DNA from 4 places in the Psychrobacillus sp. NPDC058041 genome. Region 3 is predicted to be linked to each of the others. Evidence: riboswitches for the same ligand, from Rfam matches in the RefSeq annotation. Region 3 holds a riboswitch; each other region holds the start of a gene.

Region 1 (8,430 bases), on a different contig from region 3:
AAGGTAATTTTACTTGTACTAGTACTGGCCCTTATTAATCCGATATTAGAAGAATTTTATTGGCGTGAATTTATGTACGTTCGTATATTGCCAAAAATGGGTAATCTGAATACGATTATGGTAACAACTATTTTTTATAGTTTATATCATTTGATTGTCATCAAGGAGATTTTCAGTTTTCCTTTTAATGTATTGGGAGTTATACCTGTATTTCTTGCTGGAATCATGTGGGGAATTTTCAGACTTAAATTGAATTCCATTATTGCACCAATTATAAGTCATTGTTTAGCGGATATAGGGATAATGTTAGTGTACTGGTATATAATTGTTCCTTCTTAGATTTTAGTAAAAAAGGAGTTTTAGTCATGTTATTATACCGCGATTTAAACGGAGCAAAAGTGGAATTATCTTTTGAAAAAAGAGTATTTCCAATAGAGCCGTTGCATGTTTTAGTTATTGCAAAACATCAAAACAAATGGTTATTAACAAAGCACCCAAAACGTGGAATAGAGTTTCCTGGGGGGAAAATAGAGGGAAATGAAACGACAGTACAAGGTGCGATTAGGGAAACCATGGAAGAAACAAATGTATCGATAGAGAATGTCGAGTGGATAGCAGAATATCTTGTACATGATGTAATTCCATTTTGCAAAGCAGTATTTATAGCAAAGGTTGCCCATATTATTGAAGAAGGTACGAGCTTTGAAACTGATGGGCCTATTTGGTTAACAACAGAAGAGTTCTTGACCTGTGAACATTTAAGCTTTCATATGAAAGATGCTGGTATGCAAGCAATATTAGAAAAGGTGATAGAACATGAAAATAAATGGAATGATAGAAAAGACCAGAGTTTATCCATCACCAAATCCACATATTAACTTAAAAGAAATTACTTACTGGTCTTGCGGATATCGAGTGAAAGGCTTACTTGCTGTGCCAAAGGAAAAGGGCGAGTATGATGGTATTTTATATTGCCGAGGGGGCATGCAAAGTATTGGCATGGTGAGACCAGCTCGTATTGCGCAAATTGCTTCTGAAGGTTTTATAGTTTTCGCTCCATATTACCGTGGAAATCGTGGTGGGGAAGGTAAAGATGAATTTGCTGGAGAAGATCGATGGGATGCAGTGTTTGCAGTCGATGTGTTAAAGCAATTTTCTTTGGAGAGAATTCATTTATTTGCATTTTCACGTGGGGGAATAATGGCTCTTTGGGTTGCTATTTTACGAAACGATATTAAATCTATCGTAACATGGGCTGGTGTTTCCGACATATTCTTAACATATGACGAACGTAAAGATATGAGAAGAATGATGAAACGAGTGATCGGCGGTACTCCAACAAATCATCGAGAAGGGTATGAAAATAGAAATGTTCTTGCTCACATTCATGAAATTGAAGCAGCAACTCTTATCATTCATGGGATGCTAGACACAAATGTTTCTGTTGAGCATGCAAACGCTTTAGAGAAAGCGTTAGTTGGGAATAATAAAATAGTTGAAGCTTGGTATTATCAGGAGTATACGCATTTTTTTCCAAGTAAAGTGAATCGACAAGTAGTGCAAGATGCATGTAATTGGATGAAAAGGCAGAAAGGGGTTTAAACGATGGGTAATGTAGTTGTTACGATTGATACATTGAGTTCAGAGGACAAGTCGTCATTTCCGTCGAATATAAGCTTTTGGACCGATTTATGGGATAACTATACAAATGAATTTCAGGAAGTTATTATCCAGTGCTGGAAAGAAGAGACGGAAGCAATCCGCGAATTAAGTGCTAAAGCTGCTTCCACTTTAAATGAAGGACTAATAAAAATTTTGACGATTAATTTGAGCGATGAAAATCGTACTTACTTTAGAAATGATTCTATAGATCCTAAAGGTGGGCTAAAATGGTTCACGATGTTTTTTAATATAAATGGAGACGAGCTATTAGAAGTGGGTCATTATGGGTCAGAAATAATTTTATATAAAACGGACGAAGAAAAAGCCAAAAAGTTTATTTCAATCTTTCCATCATCTATCACAACACATTATTATGATGAAAATGCAGATTAAAAAAGAGGATGTCACCATATTAATGGGACATCCTCTTTTACTTTATAAAGCTACTGGTCCGCCTTTAAGTGTAATATCTTCAGATACGGTACCGAATTTTTTAAAGTTCTCATGGAAAGCTTTTGCTAGTTCAGTTGCTTTTTTATCGTATGCTGCTTTGTCTGTCCAAGCATTACGTGGAATTAATACTTCAGAAGGAACGCCTTCTACTTGTTTTGGAATAGCTAAACCAAATACTGCATCTGTTTCAGTTTCTACATCGTTTAGTTTACCGTCAATTGCAGCACGAACCATTGTACGTGTGTAAGAAAGCTTCATACGACTACCAACGCCATATTCTCCACCAGTCCATCCAGTGTTAACTAAGAATACTTGTGCACCATGCTCGTCAATTTTCTTTCCAAGCATTTCTGCGTAAACAGTTGCATGAAGTGGAAGGAAAGGTGAACCAAAGCAAGTTGAGAATGCTGGTTGTGGAGATGTAATTCCACGTTCAGTACCCGCTAATTTAGATGTAAATCCACTTAAGAAGTGGTACATAGCTTGTTCTTTTGTCAATTTGCTGATTGGAGGCAATACGCCAAAAGCATCAGCAGTTAAGAATACGATCGTATTTGGATGACCTGCAACAGAAGGATCCACAATATTTTCGATATTTTGAATTGGGTAAGCTGCACGTGTATTTTCTGTTAATGAATTATCAGCATAGTTTGCAACGCGAGTTTCCGCATCAACAACAACGTTTTCTAATACAGTACCAAATGTGATTGCATCATAGATTTGTGGTTCGTTTTCACGAGTTAAATCGATACATTTTGCGTAACATCCACCTTCGATATTAAATACGCCATTATCAGACCAACCATGTTCGTCATCACCAATTAACTTACGACCAGCGTCTGCAGAAAGAGTTGTTTTTCCTGTTCCAGAAAGACCGAAGAATAATGCAACGTCGCCTTCTTCTCCAACGTTTGCTGAACAGTGCATAGGTAAAATGTTTTGTTCAGGAAGTAAGTAGTTCATAATAGAGAAAATAGATTTTTTCATTTCTCCAGCATATTCAGTACCACCGATTAATACGATGCGTTTCTCCATTGAAACGATAATAAAAGTTTCTGTTTTTGTTCCATCTACTGTTGGATCTGCTTTAAAATTTGGAGCACTTATGATTGTAAAGTCAGATGAATGGTTTGCAAGCTCTTCCTCTGATGGGCGGATAAATAATTGATGAGCAAACAAGTTATGCCATGCATATTCATTTATTACTTGAATACCTAGACGAGAATCTTTATCAGCACCAGCAAATCCTTTAAATACGAATAATTCATCTTGCTCAGCAAGGTATTTCGTTACTTTTTTATATAGTGATTCGAAAATTTCAGAAGAAATTGGTTGGTTTACGGAACCCCAATCGATTTTGTCTCTAGATATAGGCTCATCAACGATGTATTTATCTTGTGGAGAACGACCTGTATATTTACCTGTTTCTGCTTTCACGGCTCCCGTAGAAGTTAAAACAGCTTCGCCTCTTGATGTTGCTTTTTCTACAAGTTGCGGTACTGATAATTGAATGTTAACATTAGCACCAGATAACAATTCGTTCAGTTCATTCACAGTATCGATTGAATTCATATTGTATTTACCATCCTTTTAATTATTTTCCCTTATATAAACAGGGAGATGACTTTCATATGTGAAATAGTATAACACATTTAACTTAATAGTCTACACTAATGAATTGATTATTTTTATTATTTGTGAATAAATCGTCAACAAAAATGTGTTGACTTCTGAATGCAACTTAAGTATGATGATAAATTGAACGGATACTCTTATCCCGAGCTGGTGGAGGGGTCAGGCCCTATGAAACCCGGCAACCTGTAATATTTGTTTTGTTACAAAGGTGCCCAACCTGAGACAAGGTGAGATTCCTTGATTGATAAGAGTGAAAGGTGCTTATGAAATTAATAGCCTTTCCTCATGTGTAAGATACGTGAGTGGAAGGTTTTTTTTATGACATCGCCCTTTATCCTTGTGTGCCAAGTCCGAAACGGCTTCAAGTTTAATCTATTTGATTGAATGGCTTGACATGGGAATGAGTACCGTATCAATTCTTGAGAGAAATCTCGCAGGATATAGGAGGAATTTTTTATGACACAACGCAGATTATTTACATCTGAATCAGTTACTGAAGGGCATCCAGATAAAATTTGTGACCAAATTTCAGATGCAATTCTTGACGCAATTCTAGCAGAAGATCCAAATGCACGTGTTGCTTGTGAAACAACCGTGACAACTGGTCTTGTATTGGTTGCAGGTGAAATAACAACATCTACATATGTAGACATACCGAAAGTAGTTCGTTCTACTGTACAAGAAATAGGATATACTCGTGCAAAATATGGCTTTGACTCTGAAACTTCTGCAGTATTAACTGCAATCGATGAACAGTCAGCTGACATTGCGCAAGGGGTTGACCAAGCTTTAGAAGCTCGTGAAGGATCTATGACTGATTCGGACATTGAAGCAATTGGAGCAGGGGACCAAGGTTTAATGTTTGGTTACGCATGTAATGAAACACCAGAACTTATGCCACTTCCAATTAGTTTAGCTCATAAATTGGCTCGTCGTTTAGCGGAAGTTCGTAAGGATGAAACGCTAGATTATTTACGTCCAGATGGTAAAACACAAGTTACAGTGGAGTATGACGAAAATAATAATCCTGTCCATATTGATACGATTGTTATCTCAACTCAGCATCATCCGGAAGTTACATTAGAACAAATCCAAAAAGATTTAAAAGAAGTAGTGATCAATCCTATTGTTCCTGCTGATTTGATCGATGAAAATACAAAATATTTTATTAATCCAACTGGTCGCTTTGTAATTGGTGGACCACAAGGAGATGCGGGCTTAACAGGACGTAAAATTATCGTAGATACTTACGGTGGTTATGCACGTCATGGCGGAGGAGCATTCTCTGGTAAAGATCCTACAAAAGTTGACCGTTCAGCTGCATACGCTGCTCGCTATGTTGCAAAAAATATTGTTGCAGCAGGAATTGCTGATCGTTGTGAAGTTCAGCTTGCATATGCAATCGGTGTTGCACAACCGGTTTCTATCGCAGTAGACACATTTGGAACTGGAAAAGTAGAAGAAGCTCAATTAGTTTCACATATTCGTGAATTATTTGACCTTCGCCCAGCTGGTATTATTAAAATGCTAGATCTTCGTCGCCCAATCTACAAACAAACTGCTGCTTACGGACATTTTGGCCGTACAGACATCGACGCACCTTGGGAAAAAACAGATAAAGCAGAAGAGTTAAGACAAAAAGCAGGTTTATAATTAGAAAAAGCTGCCATAAAAACGGCTGGTATTGAAAGATTCCCTTATCAAAAAAGCGATACATTCCTAGAGAAATATAGGAATGTATCGCTTTTATAATTTTTAAAAGATAAGAAAATACCATGACTCAAGAGAAAGATGCCAACTATGAAGGGCAGCTTCCATATATTAATTCACTTACCTAACGATGCTTTTTCTAATTCCCAAAACTAATCTAAAATCTGTTCTATTTTTGGGAAATCCGGATTCTCCAAGAGATCCTTGCCTCCCCTCAGAAGATATAAGTAAAGATTTCCGTCTGGAATGATCGTTGCTTTTAAAAGTTGACCAGTCTCTTTCGAGTAAAAATAACGATCGTTATCATCTATACTGGAAGAAGTAGTGAATTTAAATCCATCGTAATCATTAAATAATTTGTCAAAGTAACTTTCATCTGCTTTCATGAATAGTATTTTATCTAATTTGTCCTGATAAAAATAGAATCTCACATTACCATCATAATCCAATATGAAGTCCGCCCCACTACCATCCTCGTAATCATCTATTGTATAATTTTTACCTAAGTGTTCTACTACTTTTGATTGGGAGTCACCCAACGTTACTCCAAGTAGATAAAATAAACCTTGTTTTTCGAAGAATGTAGGTTGGGTTAAATCTAGTTGTAGTTCGGTAGCAGATTGTTGTTCATTTTCATTAAATATTTCGTTAAAGACAAATAGCATTGCACAAGTTGCTAAAACAGCGGTTATCACCACATATCGCCATGTATGATTAGATTTTCTTGAGTTACTTTCTATCTCATTCACTACATTTTGCATAACACGTTGTTTACTTTCGGTTAAATCTTTCAGTTCAGAAGGAATATAGTTATTCATTTAAAAGAACCTCCCATTCTAAACCTGTTAATTGATTTCTTAATAGTTCTCTACCACGCCTTAATCGAGTTTTTACTGTACTTTCTGGAATAGATAAAATATGTGCTACTTCAGCAATAGTCATTTCATTAAAATAAAAATAAGTGAGAACTTCTCGATGTTTTATGGGCAAATTTAGGATTGCTTCTCCAATTATTGCTTGCTCGTCTTTTCTAACCAATTCGTCCAAATTTCTTTTGACAGCTAGTGAAAATAATTTGTTTTGTAGTTGGATTTTTCTATAGGTCCAGCTTTTTAAATAATCTTTGCTTTTATTAACGGTCATTTGTGTTAAATAAGCCTTTACCTCACCATGATCTTCATAATTATTCTGATTATGATAAAACTTTATGAAAACTTCTTGTACAATATCCTCTGCCGCTTGGAGATCCTTGACGTAGCAATAAGCTAAACGAATTAAGGAATCTGTGTATTGAAGCATTAATTCTTTTAAGTCATTAATATTCAAAAAGACATCAACTCCTTTCGTTATATATTAAACGATTCTCAAACATCTAAAGTTTGGATTTTTCGGAAAATATTATATAGAAGTTATATGGTGAAAGAAAGCTGCATACGCTGATTGCTATTTAGCAAAATATATTGTTGCAGCAGGAATTGCTGATTCTTGAGAAGTACAATTAGTGTTGGTACATAATGCACTTATAGAGTGCATTCGCTTTTCTAAAATTAGTAACAACTAATAAAGAAGCTCTGAGCGGACGAAACTGTATCTTCGTCCGCTTTTTAAAGAATAGGATAGGATAGGATTTATTCTTTTATTAACCAAACCTAATGCATCATGTCTGTACATATTTCAAGAGGGCGACGGACAAACATCTGCCACAAGATTACCGAAAAAAGAGGATCTGGAAGTGACTCAGTCAATTCCAGATCCTCTAAATCTAACGGTAATAGTGTAGCCAATGTTTCGTTCAAAGCACTCCGGAAAATAGTAAAGACAAGTTGCTCTTAATAGGCGATTGCTTTATTCTTATTGCAGTGATTTATAATACTGACCTTTTTCAGCGTATTCTCTAATAATTCGTTGTACATCTTCTTTATCGGCATCAGTCAGCTCCCGTACAACTTTTGCTGGACTTCCCATTGCAAGTGAATTTGGAGGAATTTTCTTTCCCGGAGTAACTAAACTTCCTGCTCCGATAAATGCTCCTTCTCCAATTTCCGCACCATCTAAAATAATTGAGCCCATTCCAACTAATGCTCCCTTTCGAACAATGCAACTATGTAATGTTACCTGATGCCCAATCGTTACTTCATCTTCTAAAATAAGTGGATTGTTTGGGCTTTGATGCAAACAACATAAGTCTTGGACGTTTACTCTTTGCCCAATAATAGTAGGTGCAACGTCCCCTCTAATTACCGTATTAAACCAAATAGTAGACTCTTGTCCGATTGTCACATCCCCTGTAATTGTGACATAATCAGCAATGAAAACAGAATCATCAATGGATGGAGTTTTACCTTTAAATGGATATATCAATATATACACACTCCTTTAAAAATAGAATATAATTAATCGTATCAAACGAATCGTATAATGAAAACTATTTGAGCAGAATAGGAACGAATGGAAGAGGTGATGCTCATGTGGAAATGGGAAGCAGAGGATAGACCAAAAGCAGTTATCGTAATCGTTCATAGTGCATATGAACATCATAGAAGATATGCTTGGTTAATTGAAAAATTTAGAAGTTCAAATTGTCATATTGTCATGGGCGATTTACCTGGACATGGTGAACATACAAAAGCGAATGAAATACATGATGAAACTTTCGATCACTACAAAGATTACATAGTACAAGCATTACAAGTTGCGGTTACATATAATCTACCAATATTTATTCTTGGTCATGGACTCGGAGCGACATTATTAATAAAAGTAATGCACAAATTACAAATTGAATATGCAGGGGTTATATTAACTTCGCCTTGGCTACAACTTAAAAAGTTACCTTCTAAATGGACAAATGCATTAGCTAAATTATCTGTTCAACAGAAGATTAATCATGATATTCAGCTTAAAGAATTAACAAGAAACTATGAAATGTACAAACAATTTGTAAACGATCCAACGTATCATACACTTGTA
Region 2 (8,430 bases), on a different contig from region 3:
TTGAAGGAACCTATTCATTTAACAGTTATGCTCATGCAGGCTCTGTAATAGAAATTAATGTAGAAAAAAACAAAGCTGCAGTTTCAGAATTTTTAAAAGAAAAGTAATACTTTTGCGTTGCTAATCTTTATTTTCCTCCGTAAAATAAAAGTATATTGGAAAGGAAGTTTGATAAGAGTGGAACCTGAAAAACCTTCTTTTTTTTCTACAAGATACATAAAATTTTTAGGAGGACGTAATACATTCTTTACGTTAATAGTATTGCTGTTAACCGGGTTGGTGGTAATGGTATACGATAAAATATCTTTTATTTTTATACCATTAACTGTATTTTTGGGAAGTGTGATTTTACCCATAATTTTAGCGGTTATTGCATATTATTTATTAAGACCAATATTACGACTCTTAGAAAAAATAAAAATTCCTAGAGTTTTGGGAATATTAATCATTTTCCTTGCATTAATAGGATTAATAACATTGCTTGTTTTTTTAGTATTTCCATTTTTGAAAGCCCAATCCATAAGATTAGTGGAGGAATTGCCTAATAACCTTATTCAATTGCTTAATTCTTTAGATACTTTTTTGAGAAACTCTTTTGTAGCAGACTATTATTTACAAATCGAAAGTGATGTAATGGACTTATTAAAAAATGTACCTACTGAAATAAGTAAGTTGTTTCAAAGTACTATCGCAAGTATTGTAAGTGGAATAACCTCAATTGTTGGGGCAGTAACAAGCTTTGTATTATCAATAATTATGGTGCCATTTATCCTTTTTTATTTATTAAAAGACGGAGAAAAGTTACCACAATATATTATGAAGTTATTTCCACCACGTATGAGAGATGATTTACATTCCGTATTTAAAGATATTGATAAACAAATTAGTTCGTATATACAAGGCCAAATATTAGTATCAATGTGTATAGGTTTTATGATATATATAGGGTTTACAATTATCGGGATGGATTACGCATTGTTACTTGGAGTAATAGCAATGGTAACAAGCGTTGTTCCTTATTTAGGACCTGTTATTGCAATCACACCAGCTGCCATCATTGCACTAGTTTCACCACCCTTTATGTTAATCAAACTTGCGGTAGTTTGGACTATTGTTCAATTGGTGGAAGGTAAGTTTATTTCCCCTCAAATTATGGGTAAATCACTACATATTCATCCAATTACGATTATTTTTGTTTTGATAACGTCTGGATCATTGTTTGGTGTACCAGGTGTAATATTAGGAATTCCAGGGTATGCAATCTTAAAAGTTATTGTTTCACATTTTTATACCTTGTTTAAAAAGCGTTATAATAGGTATGAAACGAATTTAGAAAACCATTATGAGTATACAAATAACAAGGTGGACTGAGAGTTATGGCGAAGAAGTTTGAATCTTCCATTAGAGTACAAACGTTTAAAATTGACACTGTAGTCGATCATCCTTATATTGAACATGGGATAAACCTTTCTGGAACAATATATATTGATGGTGTACATGATGACGAGTCAATAGACAATATTAAACTAGAGGTTTTCAAATTAATAAATGGGGAAGTATCCAAAATTGTTTCCAAACATTCTATTGAACTTGTAGGAACAGTAGCATCAAAAGACATGCAAATGGTTCCTTTTGAAATTATACCTGATGATAGATGGCTACCTGATGGTGATGACGAAGTTACAAAACTAATCCTACGTACAACTGTATTATTTGAAAATGGATCCGAATATAACGACGAAGACGAGATTTACTTCGATATTGAAGAATAGATATTTTGAAAGCTCCAGTGAATTTTTGCTGGAGCTTTTTTAAAAAGATAAGATAATACATGGATTATTTTCCTGCGAAACCAGCTTTCATAGATAATACCTCGGATTTCCGTTTTAGGTGGACGCGTTCGTTGTGACGGCTCATCTGTCTCACAGAGGAACAAAGGCTAAGAGCGCCACATCGTGTGGCAACGCCTTCGTGACCAACATCCTGTTGGCCTCCGGCTGGAGTCGCCACCTTTCACTACAATCCAATAATTGAGTAGTACCTAATCGCTAAGAGGATAGAAACAGTTTAAGTAAATGTAGTGATCATGCCATCCTGTAATTGTTGTTGAATAAGAGATACTATTGCTTTTAAAAATTTTGGTGAAATTTTCTGCATCCGGCCATGCTCGCGAAAAGCGTCCTCCTTAGCGGAAAGCAACGACATTCATATAGCTACTCTTCTTAAAAGAACCGGGCGTCATTTTGCCTGGTTTTTCTTATGGATAATACGATAAAAAAAGAGCAATCTAATGGAAAATGAGGAGAGATATTATGAAAAAGTTATTTGCAGTACTCTTAGTTTTCATATTGCTTAGCTTAACTGCTTGTGGTTTCAATAGAAATTCTAATGGACCGCCTAATACCCAAACCCAAATTAATGGTGATGCAAGTCCAAATGCTGTTCCAAATACAGGTAATAAAAAAGTGGATATGAAAAATGATGTTGGAATTCCAGATAAGAATGAAAATAATGACCACCTATTAGATAAATAAGGAAAAATTTATTTGGCATAAAATAAAAGATATGATAAAATATTCTCAACTTAGTGAACGGAGGTGAAGAAAGAATGAAAAACACTGTGAATGCACATGGATTTATATTGGAATTTTTATCCACGTCTTGTGCGATTACTCATGAAATTGAGCCTAACGGGACTAGTCTGTTCTTTTTTAGACAATTTAATGTAATTCACAGCTGATAAGCCATTCTTTCTGAACCACAATTTTAGGAGAAGACTGCTTATATGCAGTCTTTTTTCTTTGCAGAAAAATGCTTCCAGCTAAATCAGAGATGAGAGGAAGCGGAAAATATGATATGTACAATACAAGAAGTTAGTAAAATGCTTGGAGGAAACACGATTTTTGAAAATTTATCATTATCTATCAAAACTGGAGATAAATTAGGGATTGTAGGGCGTAATGGTAGTGGTAAAACAACGCTACTTACGTTAATAACTGGTTTAGAAATGCCAGATGTGGGTAGTATTCACTTCAAAAAAGGAACGAAAATTGGTTATTTAGCTCAAATACCATCATTTTCAGAAGACGTGTCCGGCATCGATGTATTAAATTCAGCATTTGAGGAACTAATAGAATTACAAACTAAGATGAAAGAACTTGAAGGAAAGCTATCCACCGACGACCCTAAGGAGTTAGAGAAATTACTTCAAAAATACGGAGAAATTCAGGAGGAGTTCACTAATCGTAATGGTTATGCGATTGATTCGGAAATCAACAAAGTCATAGAGGGTTTACAATTATCCTCCTTTGTGCATCAATCATTTATGACATTAAGTGGTGGGGAACAGACCAAAATAATGCTAGGTAAGCTCTTATTAACGAAACCTGACTTGTTGTTATTAGATGAGCCTACGAACCATCTAGATTTATTTGCAGTGGAATGGTTAGAACAATATTTAGTTTCCTATTCGGGTACAGTAGTTATTATTTCACATGATCGATACTTTCTAGATCAAGTTGTGACTAAAGTTGCTGACTTGGAGGATGGAGAAATAAAGTTATATCACGGGAATTATTCATCTTTTATTATCGAAAAAGAAGATGCATTAATGCGCGAGTTTCAGCAATATGAAGAGCAACAAAAAAAGATTAAGAAAATGAAAGAAGCAATTAAACGATTAAAAATATGGGCAAACGAAGCTGTGCCGCCAAACGCTGGACTTCATAGACAAGCAAGAAATATGGAACGGGCATTAGAAAGAATGGTGAAGGTAAGAAAACCACTTATAGATCCTAAAAAGATGAGCTTATCGTTTGAAGCCGCTCCTAGAAGTGGGAAAGAAGTGGTCATCATGGAGCAAGTATCGAAAAAATATGGAGAAAAAGTGCTGCTTCAAGATGCTAATTTAAACGTGTATTGGAAAGAACGTGTTGCCATTGTTGGACGAAATGGTACAGGGAAATCTACGATTTTAAAGTCACTTTTACAAGAATTACCGGTTGATTCAGGAAAGGTTCGTCTAGGTAGTAATGTCCGAGTTGGATTTCTGTCTCAGCACTTTGAAATAATGAATCCCAAAGCAAAGCTAATTGATGTATTTCGAAGTGAAGTAAATGTTTTAGAGGGAGATGCTCGTCACATACTTGCTAAGTTTATGTTTTACGGTCCAGATGTATTTAAAAGAGTAGGTGATTTGAGTGGGGGAGAGAGAATGCGCCTGCGACTCGCTCAACTTATGCATCAAGATATCAACTTATTAATGTTGGATGAACCTACGAATCATCTGGATATAGATTCAAGAGAAGTTTTAGAGGATGCTTTAGATGACTTTCAAGGAACAATATTAGCAGTTTCTCACGATCGATACTTTTTAAATAAATTATTTCCTAGAACTGCTTGGCTAGATCAAGGTCAACTTATAACTTTTGAAGGGCCTTACAAATGGGCGCGTGTAAAATGGGAGGAGCAGCAGTTAAAGCAGGCTGCCCTAGTTATAGATCAAAAAAAGGAACCTACAAAGTTAGTGAAAGTTAAGCCTCTAAATGCTCGACCGATTGAAGAAGAAATTGGGATATTGGAAGAGGAAATACTCTTGTTAAAGAAGCAAATTGATAAGGAACAAGACTGGTCAAAATACGAATACCTTCTATCGATCAAAAGTTCGAAAGAAAAAGAATTAGAAGTCTTGATGGAACAATGGTTGGAAGCTCAATAAATTCAATTTTTTGAGAGGGTTACTGAATTATTAGTATCGAAAAAATTTGTTTTATTATTAAATTTTATTGCTTAAATGTTCTGAAAATGATAAAGTTAAAACATTAATTTATCAAATTAAATAATATACTCTTATTAAGAGAAGTTGAGGGATATGGCCCTATGACGCTTCAGCAACCTCTGACATAGTCAGAAAGGTGCTACTTCCATCAAGATTGTTAATGATCTTGAGAGATAAGAACAAAGAGCTTGAAGGAAACCCTCTTTTCTTATCCATTAGAAAAGAGGGTTTTTTATTTTGTAAATGGAAAAGGAGACAAAATAGATGCCTATTAATATCCCACAGAAGTTACCTGCTACTGAATTGCTTAAGGAAGAAAAAATATTTGTGATGGATGAGGACCGCGCTTCCACTCAGGACATTCGTCCCTTGAACATCATTATTTTAAATTTGATGCCTGAAAAAGAAAGAACAGAATTACAATTATTAAGACTTTTAGGAAATACACCACTTCAAGTAAATGTAACGTTCTTAAATACAGCAACACATGAATCAAAAAATGTAAGTAAAACGCATTTAGATACTTTTTACACTACTTTTGAGCAAATAAAACACAGACGATATGATGGAATGATCATTACAGGAGCCCCAATTGAACACTTAGCTTTCGAGGATGTTGATTATTGGGAAGAAATAACTCAAATTATGGATTGGACCAAAACTAACGTGACATCTGTTTTACATATTTGTTGGGGTGCTCAAGCTGCATTGTATCATCATTATAGTATTGGAAAATATGATTTGCCTCAAAAATGCTCAGGGGTATATACACATCGAATTTCCGATCTAACAAACAATCTTGTTCGAGGATTTAATGATGAGTTTAATGCTCCGCACTCTCGTTATACTGCAGTATCTTTTGAAGAAATTCAAAACGATTCGAGATTGATACTTCTTGCAACTTCAGACGATGCAGGAGTTTTCCTTGTTATTTCTGAAGATAAAAAATATATAATGATCACGGGACATTTAGAGTACGATGCAGATACACTTGCAGAAGAATATAATCGTGATGTGAATAAAGGACTTGAAATCGATGTACCTAAAAATTACTTTCCAGATGATGATCCAACGAAACAACCGATAAATTCTTGGCGTTCTCATACGCATTTATTATTTTCAAATTGGTTGAATTATTATGTTTACCAAGAAACACCGTTTGAGTGGGAATAATTCAGCGGGGGCAGTCCGATGACGGATGTCCCTTAATTAGGTAGGAAGATTTGTGATATAGTCTCGATTTCATCAATTTGGTCTCGGATTTATTAGAGTTGGTTGCGATTTCATATACTTTAGTCTCGCTTAAGGATAAATTGGTCTTGTTCTGCCATTTGATGGAAGAAAGATGAACTTTAGTAGGGATTACAATATTGAACGAGACATATCATTCATGGAACTTGATAAAAAAGTTGTCTTTTAGCCAATTGAATGCCTTAAAGACAACTTCTCAAAGATTATTGGAAGATTTGGTCGATTTCTTTTATTTCTTGCAGGCTAAGTTGCACTTCTAAAGTCTTTATATTATCCAATACTTGCTCCGATTTTTTCGCTCCAGGTATAATCACATCGATTGTATCCTGCGCTAAATACCAAGCAAGAACTAAATTTGAAACTGCTACGTTTTTAACATTTGCTATTACTCGAAGTTGTTCTACTTTTTCTAGATTGCGATCAAATGCTTCCCCTTGGAATAAAGGATTTTTGGAACGGCCATCCTCAAAAGTACTATTTTTATCAAACTTTCCAGTAAGTAAACCCGATGCTAGTGGGAAATAAGGTATAAAGGAAATATTATGCTCGTTGGCGTAAGGTATTAAATCATTCTCTGCCTCTCGCTTTATCAAATTATAACCAGATTGAAGTACGTCAATATGTCCATCTTGATTCCCTTCTTTTAATTGATCTAGTGTAAAGTTTGATACACCAATAGCACGTATTTTTCCTTCTTCTTTCAATCGAGAAAGCGACCCAATGGCTTCTTCCTTGGGAGTGTTTTCATCTGGAAAATGAATATAAAATAAATCGATATAATCGGTTTGAAGGCGTCTCAAGCTATTTTCAACTGTTTCTTTGAGGAAGCTTGGGTTATTATCCACTATTACTTTTCCATCCAAAAATTTATGCGCCCCTTTGGTTGCCACAACAATCTCTTGACGTTTCCCAGTTTCTTTCAATACTTCTCCAATTAACTCTTCTGATCTTCCCGGACCGTAAATAAAGGCTGTATCCAAAAAGTCAATTCCGTTATTTATAGCAGTACGTACTATTTCTTTTCCAGTCTCATCATTTAGGCTGGGGAAAAGATTATGCCCACCAACGGCATTGGTACCAAGTCCTAGGGGATTTACGAATAGTCCAGTTTTACCAATTTCTACGTTTTTACTCATAGTTAGTTTAAACAACTCCTTTTTCCGAATAGTTACACTATCATAATAGCAATCTTGCAAACAACCTCAAAGTAAACTGCTTTTAATGATATTATTAGATGGAATGATAATTAAAGGAGATGATTAGATTGTCAGAAATAACAAAACTGCATGCTGATTTTGTTCGAGTTATTCGAAAGAAATTTGAAGAAATGAAAAGCGATACAGAGAAAGCGATTATGCAAATGGATGAGAAAGCATTATTTTGGTCACCAAATGCACAATCAAATAGTGTCGATGTTATCGTCAAGCATATGAGTGGAAATCTAATTTCTCGCTGGACTGATTTTTTAACTACAGATGGGGAAAAACCTGATAGAAATCGTGATGGGGAGTTTGAAAGTACAATAGAGTCACGTGAAGAGTTATTGAAAATGTGGGAAAATGGTTGCAATGTGTTTTTGAAGGCAATGGACACTATGGAAGAGAAGCATTTACTACAAACAATTTATATAAGAAATCAACCACATACTGTCATGGAAGCAGTTATAAGATGCATTGCACATATTTCAAGCCATGTTGGACAGATTATTTATATTGCGAAACAGGTAGTTCCTGAAGAAAAGTGGACAACTTTGTCTATACCCAAAAAGAAGGGATAAATAATATGGTTTCAATATTTACTAATATTCATAGTGCACCAGATAGTAACGAAAATAATAAATATCCAGCATTATTTTTAATGCATGGAATGGGTAGCGATGAAAATGATTTAGTAGGACTCGTATCCAGCTTACAAGAGAAATGCCATATTTTTAGTATTAGAGGACCGATTTCACAACCACCAGGTTACGCATTTTTCACAATTGAAGGAATAGGAAAACCCCATCGTGGAATTTTTGATCAAGTATTAAAAGACCTTCAAACTTTTATAGAAGACGCTGTAGAAGAATACTCGATTGATTGCGATCAGCTTTATCTTCTTGGTTTTAGCCAAGGTGCTATACTAACTCAATCACTAGCACTCATAATGGGTAACCGAATAAAAGGAATAGTTGCACTTAGTGGATATATTCCAGCATTAGTGAAAGAAGAGTATTCGATACAACCTGTTGATCAATTAGATGCATTTATTTCACATGGTGAATTAGATAATATGCTGCCATTTGAATGGGGAGTAGGAAGTCGAGATTACTTCACCAAACTAGGTGCAAATGTAACATTTAAAAGTTATCCAGTTGCACATGGTGTAGCACCGGAAAATCAAAGAGACTTGTTAGAATTCTT
Region 3 (8,430 bases):
GATGGGCAAAGACGATTGCAGAAACGGATGCTTCTGGTTCCATCATGAATTCTTCTGTTAAATGCACACCGATGTCTTCTGGTTTTATAAGTCCAAATAGTTTTCCTTGGTCGTCTAAATTTGGGCAGGCAGGATACCCGAATGAAAATCGTTGGCCTTGATATTTTGCTGCAAATCGGTCGCGCATTGTAAAATCGGTTGCATCAGGGAAGCCCCATTGATCACGAATTTCTTGGTGAATTCGTTCGGCAAATCCTTCCGCTAGCTCTAGAGCCGTGGCTTGCAATGCGTGGCTCTCTAAAAATTTTCCTTGTTCTTTTAGTTTATTTGCTGCTTCACGCACCCCGTGTCCAGCGGTTACTAGCATAAATGCAACATAATCCATTTCTCCGCTATCTACGGATTTTAAATAGTCCGCCAAACATAGATATGGTTCTACGGATTGGCGCGGAAATGTATATCTTTCTATTTCTGTTTTCGCATCAGTCGGATCGTAAATTATCACATCATCCCCATTGGATTGGGCTGGAAAAAATTGATACATTCCCGATGGCTTTAATATGCCTGCACCTAGAAACTCCGTTACAAGTTCATGTAATTCTACGGCACGGCTATCCCCTTGTTCCAATAATTTATCACTATACCCTTTGAGTCCTAAATGATGCCCAATAAGTGTCCGCATATTAACATATGGGTATAAATGAGAGACAGAATAATCTTTCAAAACATGTCGTCGTAAGTCTTTTGGCTTGTATACTTGGACATCCTCACGCACCGTTTTTATTGGCTTCGTTAAAACTGCAACAGCTGATTTTGAAGCTCGAGTTGCCTCTGCTACTTTTCGTTTTTCTTGTTGTATAATAAGTTCTTCTAATAAGACGGTTTTATCTTCTTCGTTTTGCAAACGATTTGCAAGATCCAGTCCTTGCATTGCATCTTTTGCATATAATACAGGTCCATCATACTCTGCAGAAATCTTCGTCTCAGTAAAACGTCTGGATAATGCTGCCCCTCCAACAAGCATAGGTACATCAATTCCCGCTTCTTTAAAATCTTGCGCCGTAATAACCATTTGTTGAGCAGACTTAACAAGTAACCCAGAAAGCCCAACGATATCTGGTTTTTCTTTTCGAATGACTTCAATTAGTGTCGCTGGAGTTACCTTAATGCCAACATCTATTACTTTATATCCATTATTACTTAAAATAATATCGACTAAGTTCTTCCCTATATCATGTACATCGCCTTTAACAGTTGCAAGAATAATTTTCCCCTTACCAGAGTCATCCTCTTTCTTTTCCATGAACTGTTCGAGGTAAGCAACTGATGCCTTCATCACACCTGCACTTTGAAGCACTTCCGCTACGATTAATTGATTATCATTGAAAAGACGCCCTACCTCTGACATTCCCGCCATCAATGGCCCATTAATGACATCTAATGGAGTGTCATACATCTGAAGTGCTGCCTCCAAATCAGGGATAAGCCCTTCCTTCGTTCCTTCAATAATGTAATAAGCAAGGCGTTCGGGTACTGTTTTAGGGATATCTGCTTCTGTCTTTTCTTTCTTTTTATCACGGTAAAAATCCGTAAAATCAGCAAGTGTTTTATCGGTTGTTGTAAATAAAAGCTCGTTTGCCATAGCGATTTCTTGCTCAGGAATAGAAGCATATCGCTCCAGCTTTTCTGTGTTTACGATAGCATAATCAAGACCTGCTTGTGTGCAGTGGTACAAATAAACGGCATTAAGCACCTCTCTTCCGACCGGTGGAAGACCAAATGATACGTTACTTACTCCTAAAATAGTCAATGTACGAGGCATTTTTTCTTTTATTAAACGTATTCCTTCAATCGTTTCTATGGCGGAACCAATATATTGTTGGTCTCCTGTTCCTACTGGGAAAACTAATGGATCAAAAATAATATCTTCAGGGGCAATTCCCCACTTATTTACGAGTAAATCATAGGAACGTTCTGCGATTTCCAGCTTTCGTTCACGAGTAACAGCCATTCCCACTTCATCAATCGTTCCAACAACTACTGCTGCACCATATTTTTTAACAAGTGGCATAACAGCATCGAATCGTTCTTCTCCGTCTTCTAAGTTAATCGAGTTAATAATTGTTTTTCCTTGCGAATACTTCAATGCTTCTTCAATCACATTTTCATCAGTAGAATCAATGACAAGCGGCACTTTTACTTTTTTTACAACTTCTTTCATGAAATTTGTCATATCCGCTAGCTCATCGCGGTCTGGATTCGCAAGACAAATATCAATAACGTGCGCACCACCTTTTACTTGTGCACGTGCAATTTCTGAAGCTTCTTCAAATTTTTCTTCCACAATTAGTCTCTTGAACTTTCGTGAACCAATTACATTCGTACGCTCTCCTATAAGTAACGGGCGCATCGAATCATCATACAGTAACGGCTCGATTCCAGACACGACATGACCATGTACGTTTTCCGTTAGTTTCCGCGGCGCAATGCCTTTCACTGCTTCCCGAACTGCTCGAATATGTCGAGGAGTAGTTCCGCAACACCCACCCACAATATTTAACCAACCTTTTTCCGCAAAACCTTTTAATTTTTTCGAAAGTGATTCAGGAGATTCATGATAATGTCCTTCTTCATCGGGTAATCCTGCATTCGGATAACAGCTCACATATCCATCCGACAACTCGGAAAGGGATCGAATATGATCCGTCATAAATTCAGGCCCTGTTGCACAGTTAAGCCCCACTGAAAGTGGTTTAATATGTTCAATGGAAATGTAGAATGCTTCAATGCTTTGGCCAGCAAGTGTCGTACCCATTGGCTCGATTGTTCCTGAAATCATTATCGGAAGTTCTTTGCCTGTTTCGCTTAACGCTTTTTTTATTCCAATAGTTGCCGCCTTTACGTTCAACATATCTTGACTCGTTTCAAGTAAGATTACATCCGATCCGCCTTCGACTAAAGCTCTTGCTTGCACGTAAAAGTCATACGTTAATTCATCAAACGTAATACCGCCCGTAACAGATAATGTTTTGGTTGTCGGTCCAATTGCTCCTGCTACAAAACGTGGCCATTCAGGTGTAGAGAATGCAGCAGTGCAATTTTTGGCAATTTGCGCTGCTCGGAAATTAATTTCATATGCTTCGTTTCCAAGATCATATTCATTCAACACAACTGGCGTTCCGCCAAATGTATTTGTGCAAATGATATCAGCACCTGCCCCTAAATATTCACGATGAATTCGCTCGATGACATTTGGGTTCACAATGTTCAAATACTCATTACAACCTTCATATTCTTCCCCACCAAAATCTTCTGGAGAAAGATTCGCATTTTGTATCATCGTACCCATTGCACCATCAATAATAAGTATTCTATTTTGAAGCTGTTTTTCAATTAGATGTTTGGACATAGCTGGTTTCTCTCACTTTCTTTTCATCAATCTCTTTAATATGTTGAATTAATTCCAGTGACATATCACAACGGAAAAACGGCGTAATGATGTAAATTCCGTTAAATAATTCGGCTGCAGTATCAATCAGTTCTTTTGCAATTTGTATGCCTTCTGCTGTAGAACGCTCTTTATCTTCTCCACAAGCACGCATACGTTCGAGCACTTCATCTGATAATTTGATACCAGGCACTTCATTGTGCAAGAACTCCGAATTTCGACTGTTTGTCAGTGGCATAATACCGATGAAAATTGGTGTGGACAAATGTTTTGTTGCTTCATATATTTCTTGAATTTTTTCTTTTGTATAGACTGGTTGCGTGATGAAATAGTCAGCTCCGCACTCGATTTTTTTCTCTAGACGCTTTACTGCGCGATCGAGCACGCGAACGTTCGGATTGAATGCTGCTGCTACAGAGAAGTTTGCTTTTTTTCGAAGAGATTTTCCTGAAAATGAAATACCTTCATTTAACTGTTTAATTAATTGAAGTAATTCTAAACTCGATACGTCATAAACGCTTGTAGCTCCTGGAAAGTCTCCAATTTTTGTTGGATCTCCAGTTACTGCTAAAATATCATGAATTCCAAGCGCATCAAGACCCATTAAATGAGATTGCAAGCCAATTAAGTTGCGATCACGACAAGTAATATGTGCAAGTGGACGTATATTGTTTTGTAATTTCAGCATTGATCCCATTGCCATATTACTAATTCGCGGCGAGGCAAGTGAATTATCCGCCATTGTGACCGCATCAATTCCAGCAGCATATAGTTTTTCCGCTCCCTCTATGAAAGTGGTCGTGTCCAAATGACGCGGGGTATCCAGTTCCACAATAACTGTTCTTTCCGTTCTCGCTTTTTCATGTAGAGGTTTATTGATTGTTGGCTCTGGTTCTTGAATGATTATCTGCTTTTTAGGTGTGACTGTTTTATTTGTAATTGGTGGTAAGTTGGCAATTCTTTTTTTCACTGCTTCTATATGTTTTGGAGTAGTCCCACAACATCCACCTATCAGTCGAACACCCGCATCACGAAGATATAACGCTGCCCTCCCAAAATAATCCGCTTCCGATTCGTACACAATACGTCCATCCTCCATATCGAGCAAGCTCGCATTCGGATAAGCGGAAAGAAATGCTTTTTTAGGAAGTGTTACTCCCTCAAATGCTTGAATCGTATGATGCGGTCCGAGACGACAATTAACTCCAACGATATCTGCTCCTATTGATTCAAGCTGATGTAATGCATCATTTAGTGATAAGCCGTTTTGCAAAATTCCAGGTTCATGCATTGATACTTGAGCAATGATTGGTGTTTCCGTCATTTTACGTAAATGCGTGACCGATGCCATAAGCTCTTCAAAATCATAATAGGTTTCGAGTAGTAGCCCATCTGGGGTGCCGGATAAGAGGTGGCTAGCTTGTTGGTTAAGTGTTGCGATGATTTCATTCATAGAAGCATCACTCTTCCGAATACCACGTATCCCCCCAATCGTACCAAGCACAAATTGTTCACCTGGTGCAGCAGCTCTTTTTGCAATATGAATCGCCGCTTCATTGATTTCTTTCATTTGATTTTCTAATCCGTACCTTGCTAATTTAATCGCATTCGCACCGTATGTATTCGTTTGGATAATATCTGCTCCAGCGACAATATAATCTCGATGAATCTTCTCAATAATTTCAGGCTTTTGTATATTTAATTCCTCATTACAATAATCTATTCCATATGAATAAAGCAGTGTCCCCATTGCTCCGTCTGCAGTTAGCATATTAGTTTGTAGTTTCTCTAGTAATCCCATTCGCACTCTTCCTCTCTAAAATACAAAAAAAGCCTTCCATGAAAAGAAGGCTTTACGATTATGTAATATTCGTCCCTTCTCATCTTTCAGACTTATACAAGTCTGCTGGATTTAGCACCTGACCATTACGGCTGGTTGCTGAAGCGTCCTAGGGCCAGTCCCTCGGCTTCTCTTGATAAGAATTCACTATTCAGTTTTTTATGTTAGACATATAGTACCTTTATTGCACTAAAGCGTCAAGGCATGTTTTGAATTTTCTTGACACTTCGGGTGGGTCTATCAAGTATTCGACCGATGTTTGGTAGTTTTCGACCGATTATTTCACATATTCGACCGATGTTTACTATTATTCGACCGATTATCACTTAGATTCAACCGATAATGGCACTTATTCGACCGTTTCACGTTTTCCTTGATGCAATCTCTTTCCAATCCCACTTATAAATCGTATTTTTTGAATTGCCACTTGTTATTAAATTCATTGATTTTAAAACTCTCAATGCAGATTGTGGAGAATTTAAATGTAGAAATCTTTTGCATTGCCGATTATTAATGCTTTTCCCAACTAGCACAAACCACTCATAGATCGCTTTTTCATGGGCAAGTCGATCCACATGGCCGCAACGTAAACAGTTCCAGCCATTTTTCTTTTTTACCATTCCATGCACTTTACACTTCTCACAATATACACCAGTCAGAAGATCGTTTGGATTGATGCCCCACCTCTCGCACATTGGATATGGAAAATTAGATTGATGACTCGATACGATTCTTTCTGCTAATTTGTGCATCTCATTTACATCTAAGCACACTTTATCACGAACAATATTCCGCAAAAACACCGGTATTGTCTGATGGAGAATGCAGGTATATTTCGTAGATGGCTCCATAATCATTACTTTAGAATTCGTTAACACAATTACACCGTAGATAGGAATCTTTACCCCGTACAGTCGCAACCATTCATCGAACAAATATATATTTCGTTCAATCTGTACTTCTGGACTTTCAAATATATCTACTTTACCATCCTCATTTTCTCGCTCTAACTGGGAAGGATTCTGTTTAAAACGCAATTTCCCTCCTTTATTCTTACTCTCCAAAATCACTGCGAAATATTGGGTTAAAAACACTGTATCCATCTGAAACTTACCAAACGATTCCAAACTAACATCGTGGAGCACTACATATTGAAAAGGAAATGAGTACTTCTGGAATACCTCGTCCACACGAACTTCCCCATAAATCCCCGCCTTCGCCATATGCATTTTTGTATGAATCAATTCTTTCATCTCATGCATTTCGGGCAAACGGCGGTTCAACAACTGTAAACCAGTAAAACTATACTCGTCCGAACGCGTTTTTACTAACAATTAAACACCCCCTAACCGCATCGTATCATAAACATAAAATATGTAAATTACACTAAAGCATCGACAATTTCATTTTCTCTACAAAAAAAGGACCAAAAAAGAATTTTGGTCCTAAAAATGTATCTATAATAAAATTCTTCTAGAAATCATCTCTGCTGTTTCTTTTCCATTTTTAATACAAGCACCGATACCAACACCATAATAAGAACAGCCTGCAAGTATTACATTTGGTAGCTCAACAGATAATTTCTCATTTAATGATCTAATTGCTACGCCATGTTCTAAATGGTAATTTGGCATTTGGTCATTCCATTTCGTCACTTCCACAATTTTAGGTTCACCGCTTAGTTTTAAGCTCTTCTTTATATCCTGTAATGCAACTTGAACTAGTTCTTTCTCACTCATATGCTTCATGCTTTCAAACGCAGGATTTGAGTTCTTGTAAAACATACGAACAAGCAAATTGCTGTTTGTTGATGTATGCTGCCACTTACGGCTAGTCCACGTGCACGCATCACATTTCACATCGCTATTTTCAGATACTATAAAACCAGTACCCTCTGCTGGAAGCTGATCGTCTTGAATATCAAAACCTAAGTAAATACTAATAAGCGATGAGTTTTTCAATTTATTAAAATCTACATCTAAATCTTCATTTTGCAGTAAGGTTTGTGCTACATTATGTGGCGTCGCAAGCACAACATAGTCCGCTTCTATTGATTCATGATTAGTAAATGATATTTCATAAATAGCATCATTTCTCACAATGTTCGTCGTATGAACTCCTTTAATAATTGTCGAGTCTCTCAATTCTTCTTCCATTCGATCTATTAAGGTTGAGAGGCCACCCTTAAAGGAGATAAACTTCTTATTTGCCGCTGCTTGGAACTGCTCCTTATTGGCACCTAAACCTTTAATAATGCTGCCATATTTATTTTTATAATCAATTAAGTAAGGCAGTGTAGACGCCATAGTCAACTTGTCCAGCTTCCCGGAATAAACACCGGACAACACTGGAGCTATTTGTTTCTCCACTAGCTCTTTCCCTAAAAAGTATTCTAAAAATGATCCGATTGAGCTTTCTTTCGTAAAGCTTTCATTCGGCAAATCCAAATCTTTTAATGCTTCTTCTTTACCTTCATCAGAAACTAGTGTGCTACTTTCCAAAGATTCTTCACTTGTCGGTATTCCAAATACAGTATCCGAAGGAATTGCATGCAATTCATTGTTTGTGTAAATATACGAGATGCCTGTTGCATTATAAACAAGCTCGTCCTGCAAGTGTAACTCTTCCACTAGAGGCATCACTCCTTCATTGCGCGCAACAATAGAATCTGCTCCAACTTCCATTATGAAATCCTTTTCCTTAACCGAATGAATTTTACCACCTAAATACTCATTCGCTTCTACTAAAATCAATTCAATATCTAATGCTTTTTCTATTTTAAGTCTTTGCAAATAATGCATGGTAGAAAGACCTGTTATTCCTCCACCTACGACAACTATTTTTTTCAAAACATTCACTCCCTGTTAGTCAAATTTGCCTTGGCGTAATTGCATTCAAATTATGCACATGAAGCAAGGTAAACTCCATTGCAAAATCTAATGCATACGCAGGAAACCTTACTCTTCTAAAAGAAGTTCGTAATGAATTCTAAATAAGGTTAATCCGGAATTACTAGCTATTCTTAGTATAAGCGCTTTTAAAGGTAACTGGTATGACATACCTCACAATTCTTCCTCGATTGATTTAAAAATACACAATAGTTTTCTATTTCGTCAAATTTACAAATAGACTCGATCCTATT
Region 4 (8,430 bases), on a different contig from region 3:
AATCTAACAAAAAAATAAATAAAACGCTCGGTATAGGGAATAATCACCTTACCAAGCGTTTTTTATTACAAAAGTGTTACTGGTGCCTGGCACCGGTAACACTTTTGTAATGTTTATGCGATTTTTTTATGGATTATTTTTGGGGGTTCGTTTAGAAGATTTTTTTGCGGTCTCTTTCGTCTTTTAATAGTTCGACTGCTTCGCGGAATCGGAGGGAGTGAATATTTTCTCTTTCTCTTAAAAATCTTAATGCATCGTTTATACCAGGGTCATCGGAGATGTCTATTAACCATTGATAGGTTGCACGGGCTTTTTCTTCAGCAGCTATGTCCTCGTAAAGATCGGCAATGGGGTCGCCTTTTGACTGAATATATGTGGAGGTAAAAGGAACACCACCAGCATTTGAATAGAATAGGGAATGTCCGTGGTTGACAAAATGGGCTCCTAAGCCTGCTTTTTCTAATTGTTCTGGTGTAGCATCTTTCGTTAACTTATAAATCATAGTTGCCAACATTTCTAAGTGTGAAAATTCTTCTGTCGATATATCTGTTAGAAGGCCAATTACTTTATCAGGAACAGTATAGCGTTGATTCATATATCGTAGAGCAGCAGCAAGTTCTCCGTCCGCACCACCGTATTGTTCCATAATGTATCTTGCTAGCATAGGATTACAGGTGGTAACCTCTACCGGGTAGAGCAGTTTTTTTTCATAAACCCACATTACCTTTCTCCTTTCTCATAGTTGCCATGGCCATGGTGTTTGATTCCAGCGCCAGCCTACATCAATTGCTTGTCTGGAAGGGGCAGACATTAATGATAAAGGTCCAAATTTACTTTCATAATGTTTGCGTACCCTTGCCGCCTCTTTTATTGCTTCTCTCCATTGTTCTAAAGCGTCTAAATCATCTTGGTGAGTATCTGTGTATAAAGTTAACTCAACTACTACAAAGTCCATTTGTTGTACTTTTTTTAACAAGTCTAGTCTTTCTTCAAATTCATTCATGAAATTCCTTCCTCTCGCGAAAATCCATCCACAAATTGTGGCCAAAGAGAACCTTGCCATAGTGCTTCTTCTGGAGAATTTTGCGGTAGACCAGGAGTTTGAAAATTCGTAAAGAGTTGAGGTGGTAAAACAAAATGCTTAACTAAAATAGGGGGGCAAGGGTCTAATGGTGACACAAAAGGGTAATAACTTCCTCGATATAATGATGGCTCCAAATGAAATCACTCCTTCAGACTATCCTATGAAGGATGGGCACAAATGAGACTAAGTGGACAACCTGTTTAAGTAATTAAGGATTGATATAAATCAAAATAAAAAAATGTTAGCGGATAAATAAAACCAAATACAATTCCAAATGTATAATGCAATCGCCTATCCCATTCACAAATTTATAGGTGAATGCATATATTTTTAGAGGGGGAAAAGGAGGGGTTTTACTGGAAAAAACATTTCAGGAATCCGCATTGTATGAACTTCATTTTTGGTTGCAAGTGTTAGGAGATCATGGAAGATTTATTCATGATTCATTAGCTCCTAATGAAACGGAAAAAATTGAAGCTGCAAATTCTTTTACTAATCTCTTTGATCAATTATTAATGACCTCAAAACAGCCATTAAATACAGATGAACTTATTTTGTTAGTCAAGCAGGCAAAATTAGCGAGTGAAGAAATCCGTGTGTTTAAGTTGTATCTCATAAAAGATCATTTAATTGGGGATATTAAAATATCCTTATCGCCATCCTTTATCAATCATATGGTGAACGAAGTGGAAGAGGCTATCCGTGTATTTACCTACTTAGAACAAGGTCAGGAAGTTCCAATAATACATCCTTTACATCATGATTTGCTTTGGCTGCTTGATGCGGCGGGTCATGCGGTTGCTATTGATGCAAATTTAGACATAGTAGAAAGAAAACTGAAAGACCAAGGACAGCAATTTATGAAAGACTGGGAAGATTTCTATTTAAAAGCAGTTGAACTAGCAGGTTTTTTACGTGCGAATGTAGAGAGATTTCCAGCATTAGATAAATTCCATAATGATATTGAATTGGAAATGACGATTTTTAAAGTGTTCTTAAAGGAATTGGAAGAAATGAGAATTAAAAAAGAAGCATTAGGGACCTTTACCCCTCTAATGGCAGATCATATGGCTAGAGAGGAAACGTATTATTTACAAAAGATAAAGTAAAATCCGTTAATAAAAACTATTTGAAATTTAAGAATGCCAAGGTGAATTTTTGTTCATCTTGGCATTTTTTCTTGTTAGGTACTACTCACTTAATAGATTGTAGTGAAAGGATGAGTGAGACAGATGGGCCATCACAACGAACGCGTCCACCTAAAACGGAAATCCGAGGTATTATTTAATTCTTTAAAGTACTATCAACATTAGTTAGAGAGGGGGAGCAATTGCACTTGGTCATCCACTGGGGTGGGTGCAACCGGAACGAAATTATTTGTTACGTTGATGAATAGACTAGAACATATAGGTGGTCGATATGGATTGCTTGCTATATGTGAAGGAATGGGAATGGCGAACACTACTATAATTGAACGAATAGAATAGGAGTGATAGACATTGGGAAGGTATAGATTTGAAACAGATGAGCATGAGATGTTTCGAGATTCGCTTCAGAAATTTCTTCAAAAAGAAGCAGTACCTTATTATCATACATGGGAAAAAGAAAGAATCATTCCTATTTCTTTTTGGAAGAAGCTTGCGGAGATGGGATTCCTTTGTCCTCAAGTAGAAGAGAAATATGGCGGTTTGGGTTTAGATTTTAGTTTCAATGTGATCATTTCTGAGGAATTAGAAAGAGTAGGAACTAGTTTAGTTGGAGTAAGCTTGCACAATGATATTGTTGTACCGTATATTGAATCGTTTTGCTCAAAAGAACAGAAGCAAAGGTGGCTCCCAAGTTGTGTGACTGGCGATATCATTACAGCAATTGCCATGACAGAACCAGGTACCGGTTCTGATTTAGCCAATATTAAAGCGTCCGCTATCCGCGATGGTGATTATTATGTGTTGAATGGCCAAAAGACATTCATTACAAATGGTATTAATGGAAATCTATTTCTCGTTGTCGTAAAAACGGATTCGAGTATAGAACCAAAGCATAAAGGAATTAGTTTAATAATGGTAGAGGAAGGTACACCCGGTTTCACAAAGGGAAGAAAGCTTGCCAAAGTTGGACTCCATGCACAAGACACAGCAGAATTGTATTTTGAAAATTGTCGTGTTCCTGTCTTAAATTTAATAGGCGTAGAGGGCCATGGATTCGGCTATTTAATGGAAAAGCTGCAACAAGAAAGACTAGTTGTTGCCCTTGCAGCGCAAATTGCATCGGAGGATATGCTTGAAACAACAATAGAATATGTAAAATCGCGTAAAGCTTTTGGGAAGTCCATATCAACTTTTCAAAATACACAATTTAAAATAGCGGAAATGGCGACAAAAGTAGAGCTTGGAAAATCATTTCTTGAGTCACTTATTGAAGACCATCTTAATGGGAAAGATGTTGTCACGAAAGTGTCGATGGCAAAATATTGGCTGACAGAAACTGCTCGTGAAGTTTCCATAGAGTGTATGCAATTACATGGTGGATACGGTTATATGGAAGAGTACAAAATCGCCAGGAGATATAGAGATATTCCCGTCGCATCCATATACGCTGGAACAAATGAAATTATGAAAGTAATTATTGCGAAGAACTTAGGATTATAAATAAAATTGATGAATATGGCCTCTTTTCGTTGTCTAATTGACAAAGAGAAGAGGTCTTTTACTATTATTTGTGTAGCATATTACGTTGCAATAAAAGTAAAGGAGAGGGTAACATAATTGGTTGCGATCCATCATTTAACAACTTTTAATGTACAATAATTCCAATCCTATTCACAACTTCTCATAAAAACAGACTCATTCCTCAATATCACCCGCAATACATGACGGATTTTAACCAACTTATCTTCTCCTGTTAATAAATTTCCTTCCTTCATAAAAGAGGTTGCTAGGTAAGTCAATTCGTTAAGTTATCACTTTCTCTTTTTCTGCTATAGTGAATGCTTGCTCGAAGTCTGCAATCAAATCATCTACATTCTCTAATCCGACGGAAAATCGGAGTAGTCCATCGGTAATTCCTCGTTTTTCACGTTCTTCTTTCGGCATAGCCGCATGTGACATTTGGGCAGGGTGAGATAGAATGGATTCAACACCACCAAGACTTACAGCAAAAACAGGAATTTTTACGTTTTCTACAAATACTTTGGCAACTGTCCGATTAGGTAATCGGAATGAAAGAACAGCTCCTGGGTTGCTCGCTTGCTTCACATGAATATCGTAACCAGGATGTGTAGATAAACCGGGATAAAAAACTTCTTCTACTAAGGAGTGTTGCATTAAATAGGTAGCGATTTTCTGTGCAGATTCTGAGGATTTTTCAAATCGTACACCTAAAGTTTTAATTCCTTGAATTAAAGAAAAAGAATCTTGAGCACCTAAAACTGCTCCGAACGAGTTTTGAATGAAGGCTAATCGTTTTCCCAGTTCTTCATCTTTCGTTACAGCAAGCCCTGCGATAATATCACTATGACCTGATAAAAACTTGGTAGCACTATGTAGGACTACATCTACACCAAGATCGAGCGGACGTTGATAAAGTGGAGTCATAAAAGTATTGTCCAAAAAAGTAAGACAATCATTCCTTTTAGCAAGCGCTACAATGCTGGCAATATCTGTGATTCCAAGACAGGGATTCGATGGTGTTTCAATATATAATAATTTTGTATTTGAACGAATAGCATTTGTAACGGATTTTACATCTGTAAAATCTGCAAAAGTATGTTCAATTCCAAAACGAGGCAATACTTCCGTTACAAATCGAAAAGTTCCACCATATACATCTTCTGTAATGACAATATGATCACCTGAAGAGAGAAGCATGAATGCAGAAGAAATTGCTGCAATTCCGGAAGCAAATGCAAATCCGCGAGTTCCGCCTTCTAACTCTGCAATAGTTCGTTCTAAAGCATCTCTTGTTGGATTACTGGAACGGCTATAATCATATGGCCCAAATTCATCAAAATTTCCTTGGTGGAAAGTGGAAGACAAATAAATAGGAACATTGACTGCACCAATTTTTCTCTCTGACCAACCTCTTGTAGAAGTCGTTATTAAACTAGTTTCTAACTGTTCGTTTGGGTAGGTCATTATTCACTCACATCACTTTCTAGTTCATTAAATACTTGTCTCAAGTCTGCGATTAAGTCCTCTACTTCTTCAACACCAACTGAGAAACGTAAAAGGCTATTATCTACACCACGGGCATTGCGCTCTTCTTCCGGTATATCTGCATGCGTTTGAGTAGCGGGATATGTAATGAAACTTTCCACTCCACCAAGACTTTCTGCGAAAACAATTAATTGAAGTTTTTCAAGGAAAGGACCTACCCACTCGCTTTTTTGTAAGCGGAAAGAAAGCATTCCGCCTTTTCCAGGATAGAGTACATTCTTTACTGCAGATTCGTTTTGCAAAAATTCTACTATCTTTTTCGCATTTACATCATGCTGGTTCATTCGTAAATGAAGTGTCTTTAATCCTCTGATTAGTAGCCATGAATCGAATGGGGAAAGCACTGCGCCAGATGCATTATGATTTGCATGTAATTTTTCACTTAATTCTGTCCCTTTTGCTACAACAAGACCAGCAAGCACGTCATTATGACCTCCAATATATTTGGTTCCACTATGAATGACAATATGTGCACCAAGCTCAATAGGGCGTTGTAAGTAAGGAGTTAAAAATGTATTGTCCACAATTAATAGTAATTGATGCTCTTTAGCTAATTCCGCATATTTCTGAATATCGATCTCCTGCATTAAAGGATTTGTCGGTGTTTCAATAAAGATTGCTTTTGTGTTCTCGGTAATAAGTGATTTTACTTCATCTACGGATGAAAACTTTGCATATGTAGTATGAATATTGTAAGAATCTGAGTACTGATTAAATAGTCGGTACGTTCCCCCGTAAAGGTCTTCTGGAGCAATCAATTCGTCACCAGAACGGAAAAGAGATAGTACTAATTGAATTGCAGCCATACCCGAGCTACAGGCAAAACCTGCATCTCCACTTTCTAATTTAGCGATACCTTCTTCTAAAATAGCGCGAGTAGGATTTTTAGTACGTGTATAATCAAATCCTGTCGACTGGCCAAGACCACCATGGATGTAAGCAGTTGACAAGTATATTGGCGGATTAACAGCACCTGTTATCAAATCACTGTGGTTCCCTAATTGAGCTAGTTGGGTTTCTAAACTATTTTTTGACATATAATATTCATCCTCTTCAATTAAAATAAGAAATACGTAGGCCTCTTGGTGGCCCTTTTAAGCTTCACGCAGGAGTAAAGGAGCTGATATTTCTCCAAATAAAAAGAGGATTCTCTAATAAGAAGAGAATCCTCAAAAAAATACTGAAGTTAGTCTTCTTATCTTCAAGACGATGTCCGTCTATTGGAATTAGCACCACACCATTATTGGCTGGTTGCTGAGACATCTTCGGGCCAATCCCTCCGTCTCTCTTGATAAGAAATAAAATATTAAATTTTCTAAATGTTAAATTTAAAATAGTTTATCATGGGATGGATAATAATACAAGGAGATGAAGTAATAAATAGTCAAGGCAGATGGTTGTCCTTTAGTAAGGCTTGAAATGTAAAAAAGGCATGTGCGGTAAATGCGCCGAACATGCCGCAGATTTATTAGTCAACATGTAGCTATTGGAGCATCGGAAGGAAGAATGCAATTGCTCCAAGTACTATAGAAATCCAAGCTAGGAATTTTTGTGGGGAAGTTAAACCAACTAATCCCAAGACTACCGCACCACCACCAAGTATCATAGGATAATAAAAGAACCCCACAACTGCTAATACAATCCCAATCCAGCCAATCCACATACCTAAAGAAGCTTTCATTGCTAACACCTCCTTTCCCATACTTAAGAACAATATTTTCATAGAAAAATGTTCTTCCACTAGTATATGAAGAGGAGGTCGATTCTTTATAAACAATTTGCGGAATAAAGTAGAATAAAAGAGTTTTTTACAGAAAGTATATAAATTTTTAATTTTATGGCCATGAACAACTGGTTCCTTTGCGGAGCAGGCAAGATATGGGCAGATAACCAAAGTTAAAGGGGAGATAGTGACTGCTTAGGGGTACAGCGAAAGTTAAAGGGCATATAACATCAGGATATGGGCAGATATTTTTTGGTGGCAATATCATGCCGTAGAAGCTCCATGTCATCTATCTTACTAAGCAATGATAAATCGTTCCATACATACTAGTTGATTGGAGGGGATGTGGCGACTTCATCGGGATTAGCAGATGTTTTCTGCGCCGAAAGCGAAGCGGCAGGTGCATGAGCAGATGGCTCCGCATTAACGCAAGAAAGGGAAGGAAGGCTAAAGACGCCTCTTCCCTGGGGCAACGCATTCATGACCAACATCCTGTTGGCCTAGGAGAATGAAGCCATGTCCGCGAAAAGCTCCGCCAAAGCGGAAAGCCCGGTTATTCTTAAGAAGTAAATAAAGAATGGCTCATAATAACTATTTATTTTCCTCCTAAAAGATCAAATATTCCACCAGCGATACTTCCTTCATCCTTTGAGCCTCGACCTAGTGTTTGCGGAGCAGCTGCAAAAACACGGCTCGCTAAACGGCTAAATGGTAACGATTGAATCCATACAGTACCTGGTCCACGAAGAGTAGCGAAAAACAAACCTTCTCCTCCAAAAAGAGCAGTTTTCACTCCTTTAACCATTTCGATATTATAATCTACGTCAGAAGTCATCGCTACTAAACAACCAGTGTCTACCCTTAAAACCTCACCAGGCTGAAGTTCTTTTTTATGAATCGTTCCTCCCGCATGAATAAAAGCAAGACCGTCTCCTTCAAGCTTTTGCATGATGAATCCTTCTCCACCAAAAAAACCAGTTCCTAACTTACGTTGAAATTCGATTCCAACAGAAACACCCTTCGCTGCAGCTAAAAAAGCTTCTTTTTGACAAATAATTTTACCGCGATATTCACTTAAATCTATAGGAATTATTTTTCCGGGATATGGAGAGGCAAAGTAAGCATGTTTTTTTCCATTACCTGCATTCGTAAATGTAGTCATAAATAAACTTTCGCCTGTTAACATACGTTTGCCTGCCCCTATTAATTTGCCCATTATTCCATTATCAAATGAACTTGAGCCGTCACCAAAAATGGTTTCCATAGTAATGTCATCTTCCATCATCATTAAGCTACCTGCTTCAGCAACTACAGTTTCTCCTGGGTCTAATTCAATCTCTACAAACTGCATATCATCTCCATATAATTTGAAATCAATTTCATGATTATTCATGTATATTTTCCTCCCT

Evidence for each region. Region 3 has a riboswitch for S-adenosylmethionine ahead of ACFVR1_RS13970 (bifunctional homocysteine S-methyltransferase/methylenetetrahydrofolate reductase). Riboswitches for the same ligand answer to the same signal wherever they lie in the genome.
Region 1: it holds a riboswitch for S-adenosylmethionine, as region 3 does, so the genes downstream of both, metK (methionine adenosyltransferase) here and ACFVR1_RS13970 (bifunctional homocysteine S-methyltransferase/methylenetetrahydrofolate reductase) in region 3, are expected to answer to the same signal.
Region 2: it holds a riboswitch for S-adenosylmethionine, as region 3 does, so the genes downstream of both, metA (homoserine O-acetyltransferase MetA) here and ACFVR1_RS13970 (bifunctional homocysteine S-methyltransferase/methylenetetrahydrofolate reductase) in region 3, are expected to answer to the same signal.
Region 4: it holds a riboswitch for S-adenosylmethionine, as region 3 does, so the genes downstream of both, ACFVR1_RS05765 (methionine biosynthesis PLP-dependent protein) here and ACFVR1_RS13970 (bifunctional homocysteine S-methyltransferase/methylenetetrahydrofolate reductase) in region 3, are expected to answer to the same signal.

Annotation. Positions count from the first base shown of each region.
Region 1 is NZ_JBHVRO010000012.1:84,424-92,853, reverse strand. It holds gene ACFVR1_RS16865 (CPBP family intramembrane glutamic endopeptidase) at 1-339, shown strand, start outside; gene ACFVR1_RS16860 (NUDIX domain-containing protein) at 366-878, shown strand; gene ACFVR1_RS16855 (alpha/beta hydrolase family protein) at 817-1,602, shown strand; gene ACFVR1_RS16850 (hypothetical protein) at 1,606-2,055, shown strand; gene pckA (phosphoenolpyruvate carboxykinase (ATP)) at 2,098-3,687, opposite strand; SAM riboswitch class I at 3,885-4,001, shown strand; gene metK (methionine adenosyltransferase) at 4,207-5,403, shown strand; gene ACFVR1_RS16835 (hypothetical protein) at 5,613-6,278, opposite strand; gene ACFVR1_RS16830 (sigma-70 family RNA polymerase sigma factor) at 6,271-6,786, opposite strand; gene ACFVR1_RS16825 (gamma carbonic anhydrase) at 7,312-7,821, opposite strand; gene ACFVR1_RS16820 (alpha/beta hydrolase) at 7,927-8,430, shown strand, end outside.
Region 2 is NZ_JBHVRO010000002.1:269,302-277,731, forward strand. It holds gene ACFVR1_RS03840 (LCP family protein) at 1-107, shown strand, start outside; gene ACFVR1_RS03845 (AI-2E family transporter) at 178-1,371, shown strand; gene ACFVR1_RS03850 (sporulation protein) at 1,377-1,772, shown strand; gene ACFVR1_RS03855 (hypothetical protein) at 2,313-2,534, shown strand; gene ACFVR1_RS03860 (RAxF-45 family protein) at 2,609-2,740, shown strand; gene abc-f (ribosomal protection-like ABC-F family protein) at 2,852-4,717, shown strand; SAM riboswitch class I at 4,846-4,957, shown strand; gene metA (homoserine O-acetyltransferase MetA) at 5,042-5,950, shown strand; gene ACFVR1_RS03875 (aldo/keto reductase) at 6,232-7,164, opposite strand; gene ACFVR1_RS03880 (DUF1572 family protein) at 7,293-7,805, shown strand; gene ACFVR1_RS03885 (alpha/beta hydrolase) at 7,811-8,430, shown strand, end outside.
Region 3 is NZ_JBHVRO010000008.1:124,475-132,904, reverse strand. It holds gene metH (methionine synthase) at 1-3,409, opposite strand, end outside; gene ACFVR1_RS13970 (bifunctional homocysteine S-methyltransferase/methylenetetrahydrofolate reductase) at 3,390-5,249, opposite strand; SAM riboswitch class I at 5,326-5,431, opposite strand; gene ACFVR1_RS13965 (nuclease-related domain-containing protein) at 5,651-6,622, opposite strand; gene ACFVR1_RS13960 (protoporphyrinogen oxidase) at 6,746-8,137, opposite strand.
Region 4 is NZ_JBHVRO010000003.1:123,575-132,004, forward strand. It holds gene ACFVR1_RS05730 (manganese catalase family protein) at 152-721, opposite strand; gene ACFVR1_RS05735 (spore coat protein CotJB) at 737-1,003, opposite strand; gene ACFVR1_RS05740 (hypothetical protein) at 1,000-1,218, opposite strand; gene ACFVR1_RS05745 (DUF2935 domain-containing protein) at 1,468-2,193, shown strand; partial or broken gene ACFVR1_RS05750 (steroid 3-ketoacyl-CoA thiolase) at 2,405-2,571, shown strand; gene ACFVR1_RS05755 (acyl-CoA dehydrogenase family protein) at 2,584-3,732, shown strand; gene metC (cystathionine beta-lyase) at 4,036-5,217, opposite strand; gene ACFVR1_RS05765 (methionine biosynthesis PLP-dependent protein) at 5,217-6,335, opposite strand; SAM riboswitch class I at 6,491-6,596, opposite strand; gene ACFVR1_RS05770 (hypothetical protein) at 6,782-6,979, opposite strand; gene ACFVR1_RS05775 (TIGR00266 family protein) at 7,617-8,414, opposite strand.